Regions from separate parts of the Micromonospora sp. NPDC005979 genome, predicted to be linked through region 3. Evidence: riboswitches for the same ligand, from Rfam matches in the RefSeq annotation. Region 3 holds a riboswitch; each other region holds the start of a gene.
The links. Region 3 has a riboswitch for cyclic di-AMP ahead of ABZ272_RS19705 (hypothetical protein). Riboswitches for the same ligand answer to the same signal wherever they lie in the genome.
Positions count from the first base shown of each region.

Region 1 (2,255 bases), on a different contig from region 3:
CGCGGCGGCGTTGTGCGGCAGCGACACACCGGCCTTCGCCCATGCCGCCAGCATCAGCCCGGAGCAGTCGTACGAGTTCGGTCCCTCGGTGCCCCACACGTACGGCTTGCCGATCTGGGCGCAGGCGAACTTGACCGCGATACCGGCACCGCCACCCGGGTAGCTGGCCGGGCAGGGCGCGGGACGCAGCGGACCGCCGCCGCCGCTGCCGTACACCTTGAGGCGCAGCTTCTGCAGCCGGTCGATCTCCTCGTTGATCTGCTTCTTCTTCGCAGCCAACTGGGCCTCGGTGCGGGTCAGCTGGACCACCATCTCGTCCAGCGGCGCCTTCTGCCGGGCCAGCTCGTTGCGCAGGTCGGCGACCTGGCGGACGTCCTCCTGCTGGTTGTGGGCGAAGCGGTCGAGCATTTCGAGCTGACCGACCATCTCGCTGGGCGACCGGCTGCCGAGCATCGTGTTGACGGTCGACAGGTTCTCACCCATGTACGCGCGGACGGCCAGCGCGCTGACCTTGTCCATCGCGGCGTCGACCTGGCGCTCCAGCGGCGCGATGCGGGCGGCGAGCGCGTCGGCCTGCTTGCGCTTGAGGGTCAGGTCGGCACGGGTGGCGTTGTGCCGCTCGATGATCGGTTCGAGCTTGTTCCAGTCGTCGTCGATCTGGCGTTCGATCTCGGCGACGGACGGATCGGCGTGGGCCACCGTGGCGCTGCCGGTCAGGACGACGGCGACGCCGACCAGGGCGGCGAGAGCGGTGGTGAAGCGGGACCAGCGTGGACGCGGCACGGTCGACGGCGGGTCGGCCGGAGCCGACCGTCCGGACGACGGCCGCGGGGCTTGGAGGGCCACCGGGTTCCGTACTCCTTCTTCCTGACCGCCTACCGGGTTAGCTGACGGGTTCGGGCGGGAAGTGGGCGCCCTACCGCAGGAACTGCGGATTCACCCCGAGGAACCTGGGTCCCCGGCTCGCTCGCGAGCGACTCGGCGGTGTCGGTCCGTTACCGCCCGGGGTGGGCAGACCTGCTACCGGGCCGACGAATGACCAGAGTAGAGACGGCCGTTACCGATCCGCAACCCGTGCGGCCGTGACACTCCGTACTGATTGCCGCGGGCCATCGAACCGATGTGAAGATTTCTTACCGCACGTTTCGAAACATGGAAAGGTATTGACGCGGACTCCCGGGCAGGGCGAAGGTGACCGCAACCGACACCAGTTCACATGTAGGGGGTTCGATGAAACGTCCGACCCTGCTCGCCGTCGCGCTCGTCACCGCCACGGCGGCCGTACCGCTGCCCTCCGGCCCGGCCACCGCGGCCCCTGCCGCCGACCGCCAGCAGCAGTACGCCGCCGCAGCGACCGAGTACGGCGTACCCATCGACGTACTGCTCGGCGTCTCCTACCTGGAGTCCCGCTGGGACAGCAACGCCGGCACGCCGAGCACCAGCGGCGGCTACGGCCCGATGCACCTGACCGATGCCCGGCACGTGGCCGCCCTACCCGGGCGCGGTCACCACGACGCCCCGGGAGAGGATCCGCGCGGCGACGAGTCCCGTCGTGCTCTCGCACCGGCGCCCGCCACCGGGGACGCGCCGCCCAGCGCCGCGCTGCAGACCGTGGACGCCGCCGCCGCGCTCACCGGCGCCACCACCGAGGCGCTGCGTACCGACCCGACGACGAACCTCCGGGGTGGGGCGGCGCTGCTGGCCGCGTACCAACGGGAGGTCGGCGCCCCGGTCGGAGTCGGCACCGACCCGGCCACCTGGTACGGCGCGGTGGCCCGCTATGCCGGCGCGGACAGCGCCGATGCCGCGGCGGCCTTCGCCGACGAGGTCTTCACCACGATCGGCGCCGGCGAGACGCGGGTGACCGACGACGGCCAGCGGGTCACGCTGCCGGCCCGGGCGGTACGCCCTGAGCGGACCTGGCTGGACCGACTGGGACTGCGCCGGCTCGCCCGCCCGGACGGGTTGGAGTGCCCGAGCACCGTGTCCTGTGAGTGGATCCCGGCACCCTACGCGGCGTTCGGCGACGGCGACTACGGCAACCACGACCTGTCCGACCGGCCCGCCCGGCAGAAGATCGAGTACATCGTCATCCACGACACCGAGGCGAGTTGGGCGACCACCCTGCAGCTCGTCCAGGACCCGACCTACGTGAGCTGGCACTACTCGCTGCGCTCGGTGGACGGCCACATCGCCCAGCACGTCAAGACCAAGGATGTCGCCTGGCACGCCGGCAACTGGTACGTCAACGCCAA
Region 1 covers NZ_JBEXUR010000002.1:293,323-295,577, forward strand. Annotated here, with positions in the region: gene ABZ272_RS04595 (NlpC/P60 family protein) at 1-846, opposite strand, end outside; cyclic di-AMP (ydaO/yuaA leader) riboswitch at 859-994, opposite strand; gene ABZ272_RS04600 (peptidoglycan recognition family protein) at 1,231-2,255, shown strand, end outside.
Region 1: another riboswitch for cyclic di-AMP. It lies ahead of ABZ272_RS04595 (NlpC/P60 family protein); the one in region 3 lies ahead of ABZ272_RS19705 (hypothetical protein).

Region 2 (2,255 bases), on a different contig from region 3:
GGTGGTCAAGGAAGGGCTGATCGACGACGCCGACAACCGCGACACCCTGCTGGAGATCCTGTCGGTCGCGTCCACCCACGACGCGGCGGAGCCCACCGACCTGGCCGGCTACGTGTCGCGGATGAAGGACGGCCAGACCGATATCTGGTACGCCACCGGCGACTCCCGGACCACCATCGAGAACTCCCCGCACCTGGAGGCGTTCCGGGCCAAGGGCCACGAGGTGCTGCTGCTCACCGACCCGGTCGACGAGGTGTGGGTCGAGCGCGTCGGCGAGTACGACGGCCGGCCGTTGCGCTCGATCGCCAAGGGCCAGGTCGACCTGGACACCGACGAGGAGAAGCAGCAGGCCGAGGCCGAGCGTGAGCAGCAGCGGCAGGAGTTCGCCGCGCTGGTGGACTGGCTGGGCACGACCCTGGCCGACAGTGTCCGGGAGGTCCGCCTGTCCTCGCGGCTGACCACCTCACCGGCCTGTGTGGTCGGTGACGCGCACGACCTCACGCCGACGCTGGAGAAGATGTACCGGGCGATGGGGCACGAGGTCCCCTCGACCAAGCGGATCCTGGAGATCAATCCGGGTCACCCGCTGGTCGCCGGGCTGCGCAAGGCCCACGAGCAGGGCGACTCCGGCCCGGCCCTGACCGAGACCGCCGAGCTGCTGTACGGCCTGGCGGTCCTCGCCGAAGGCGGCGAGCTGGCCGACCCGGCCCGGTTCACCCGTACCCTCGCCGACCGGCTGGCGCGCACCCTCTGATTGTCCCCGGCCGGCGGCCCCCGATCCGAGGGTCCGCCGGCCGGTCGGGACGCGGACGTCGGACCTGATCGGAAACGGTCCATCATGGTCAGTGCACAGGTGGACGTCGTCCGCAACCGCTGGCCGGAGCGCCCCGCGTGAGCCGGTGAACAACTTCACAAGCGTTGGGCGACGGTCACCCACCGTGCCTACCGTCGGTCGGGTCCACCACCGTGGACGCCGCGACCGGCAACGCCTAATCCTGCCCCCGGTCGTCGGAAACAGAACCCGGGCAGGAGCGGGGGACCCAACGTTCCTCGGTGCATGTCACCTCGGGGTGAAGCCGCCAGCGCGCGGCCGGGCTCCTCGGCCCGAACCCGACAGCTCACCTCGCCGGCGTGGAGGAACGATCCATGACGTCTACGTACACCCCCCGTCATCGACGGGTCACCACCCGCCGCGTCGCCGTCGGTACCCTGGCGGTCGGCGCGGTCACCGGCGCCGTCGCCCTCTTCGGCCCGGCGGCGCCGGCCCAGGCCGGTGTCAACTGGGACGCGATCGCCCAGTGCGAGTCCGGTGGCAACTGGAAGATCAACACTGGGAACGGCTACTACGGCGGGTTGCAGTTCTCCCAGGGCACCTGGGCCGGCTACGGCGGCAAGAAGTACGCCGCCCGCGCCGACCTGGCCAGCCGTGGCGAGCAGATCGCGATCGCCGAGAAGGTGCTCGACGGGCAGGGCATCGGCGCGTGGCCGACCTGCGGCCGCAAGGGCGGTTCGTCGGGCGGTACCTCGACGAAGTCCACCGCGAAGTCCCCGACGAAGTCGACCTCCAAGTCGTCGACGTCCACCTCCGGCAAGGAGCGGCCGTCCCGCGGCGACCAGCCGGCCACCCGTGGTCACGAGCGGACCGCCCCGGCGGCCAGCGGCGACACGTACGTGGTCGCGCCGGGGGACACCCTGTCGGAGATCGCCGAGCGGCACCCCCGCGGCGGCGGCTGGCAGGCCCTGTACGAGCGCAACCGTCAGCTGATCGGCGCGGACCCGGGCCTGATCTTCCCGGGGCAGCGGCTCGCTCTCTGACGTAGGTACCGACGAACGCTCGGCCGGGTCACCGGCCGAGCGTTCGTTCGTCTGGCGCTGTCCTCGCGGGACGGGTCACGCCGCCGAGGCGGCCGACCTCGCCTCGCGGCGGGCCATCACGTCGCCGTTCCAGCCCCAGCGCTGCGCCGGTGCGGCGGCCTCGGCCGGCCAGCCGGTGCCGCGCCCGCCACCGTCGATGGCCGTCTCGACCGAGTCGGAGGTGCTGCGGGCAAGTCGCAACGACTGCTCGGCGGTCGTACGCGCCGCACACGGCCAGGACTGCCCGGCGCACTGGAGGTTGCGGCAGTGACCCTCGTCGTCGGCCTCGTGGGCCTCGAGCACGTCGACCGCGAGCTGCCAGAGCAGCGGGTCGGTCACGTCGTCCGGGCGTTCGGCGCTACGGCTCGGTCGGTTGCTGGTCTCGTCGGACATGGGCCCCC
Region 2 covers NZ_JBEXUR010000006.1:47,546-49,800, reverse strand. Annotated here, with positions in the region: gene htpG (molecular chaperone HtpG) at 1-754, shown strand, start outside; cyclic di-AMP (ydaO/yuaA leader) riboswitch at 977-1,147, shown strand; gene ABZ272_RS12170 (transglycosylase family protein) at 1,147-1,815, shown strand; gene ABZ272_RS12165 (hypothetical protein) at 1,891-2,247, opposite strand.
Region 2: another riboswitch for cyclic di-AMP. It lies ahead of ABZ272_RS12170 (transglycosylase family protein); the one in region 3 lies ahead of ABZ272_RS19705 (hypothetical protein).

Region 3 (2,255 bases):
TCCAGCCGCTGCTGGGTAGCCAGATCTGCTTGAACCAGATCACGTAGAGCACCGCGAGCCGGTCGGCGTTGCGGATGAAGTACGCGGCCAGGTTGTTGCCGTACGTCTTGTCGCCGCCGCTGGCGATCCCGCCGAAGCCACCCTTCTGCGCGGCGAAGTCGCAGGCCCGGCCCTTGGGGTGCTCGCCCGAGCCGCCGTTGCGGTGACAGGAGACGTACCGGGTGAAGCCGGCGGCCTTGGCCTGGTTGAGCGCGTGCAGGGTGCGGGGGGTGATGCAGCCGCTGGCCGGGGTGGGGTCGTTGATGCTGCACGACTCGGACGGCCAGGAGCCGTCGGAGTTGCGGGGGGCGGGTTGAGCGTTGGCGGTGGAGGTGCCACGGTTGGAGCCGGTGTCGGCGGCGGCGGTGGCGCGTGCCTTGTCGTTGGCGACGGTCAGGGCCCGCTCGGCCTGCTCCTTGCGCTTGGCCATCACCTCGACCTGCTTACGCTGCTCCCGGATCTCGCCGTCGAGGGCGACGCGGGTGCGGTTCGCCTCGTCCCGGGTGGCGTGCAGGTCGCGCAGCACCCGGTCCTCGTTGGCGGCCACCACGTCGAGGGTGGCCGCCCGGTCCATGAACCCCTCGGGGGTGTTGCTGTTGAGCAGGGCCGAGACGGTGCTGAGTCGGCCGGTGCGGTACGCGACGCCGGCGATCTCGCCGACCTTGCCGTTGCGTACGGTCATCTCGGCCTCGGTGGTCTTGAGCTTGACCGCGAGCTGCTGCTGCCGCTGGACCGAGGTGTCCAGCGCGCGCTTCGCGTCCAGGTAGCCCTTGCTGGCCGCCTCGAGCTGGGCCCGTAGCGCCGGGGTGCCGCCCTCCTCGTCGCCGTCGGGAGCGGCGGCGGCCCGCAGGCCGCCGGGGGCAGCGGCGGTGGCGGCGCCGACCGGAAGCGCGACGCCGAGGGTGACCATCATGACGATCAGTGCCGCAAGTCGGGCGGCGGGTGGGCGTGCTGGTGCCACTACGCATGTCCTTCCGTCAGCCGCCGACCGGGTTAGCTGACGGGTTCGGGACGGAAGATCCCTACCGCTGACGCGGATGCACCCCAGGAACATGGTTCCCCGGTTCGCCCTGTCGGGCGATTAGGCGACGGCCGCCACCGGCGCCGGGAGGCGCCGCCGGGTGGTGGCCGGGACAGAGCCTACCGGTGCTGGTGGGGTCTGTGCAGCCGTTGTGACGGAAGGTGCTTACGCGGTCACGATGGATGACGGTCACCACTCGACGGAACCGCAGGCGCCCGGGGCGGCGCCGGGTTCGGTCTGCAGCGTGGCGTGCTCGATGCGGAAGTCGTCCCGCAGGGCGGTACGCGCCGCGGTGAGCACCGCGCCGACCTCCGCGCCGGGCGCCATGGTCAGGTGCGCGGAGGCCACCTCCATGCCCGAGGTGAGCGTCCAGACGTGCAGGTCGTGCACCTCGACCACGCCGGGCACCGCGGCCAGTCGGTCGTGCACGGCGGTGACCTGGAGGTGTTCCGGGGCGGCCTGCACGAGGATGCGGACGGCGGCCCGCCCCAGCCGCCAGGTGCGCGGCAGGATGAACACGCCGATCCCGACCGCGACCAGCGGATCGGCCCACCACCAGTCGGTGACGGCGATCAGCAGCGCGGCGCCGATCACGCCGAGCGAGCCGAGCAGGTCGCCCAGCACCTCCAGGTAGGCACCCCGGAGGTTGATGCTCTCCCGGGCGCCGGCGCGCAGCAGCCCGAAGGCGACCACGTTCGCGAGCAGGCCGAGGATGGCCACCGTGAGCATCGGACCGCTGAGCACCTGGTGTGGGTCGCCGAACCGGCCGATCGCCTCGATCACCACGTAGATCGCCACGCCGGAGAGCAGGACGGCGTTGGCCAGCGCGGCGAGCACTTCGAGGCGGTAGAGCCCGAAGGTGCGTTGCGGGTCGCCGGTGGCCCGCCGCGTGGCGGTGATCGCGGCGAGCGCCATCCCGATGCCGAGCACGTCGGTGAACATGTGCCCGGCGTCGGAGAGCAGGGCCAGTGAGCCGGTGTGGAAGGCGGTCACCGCCTCGACCACCATCAGGGCAGCGAGCAGTCCGAAGGCCGCCCAGAGCCGTCCCCGATGCTGGTGGGCGGCGTTGGCGACCGACCCGTGGTGGTGGTCATGTCCTGCTCCCACGGAACCCACCCTCCGACGCCGCCCGGGACCCGGTCAAATGTATGCTCACATCGCTATGTGTGCAAGTGTAGGGCGCGGGCCGCCCACG
Region 3 covers NZ_JBEXUR010000011.1:132,499-134,753, forward strand. Annotated here, with positions in the region: gene ABZ272_RS19705 (hypothetical protein) at 1-952, opposite strand, end outside; cyclic di-AMP (ydaO/yuaA leader) riboswitch at 1,006-1,137, opposite strand; gene ABZ272_RS19710 (cation diffusion facilitator family transporter) at 1,250-2,167, opposite strand.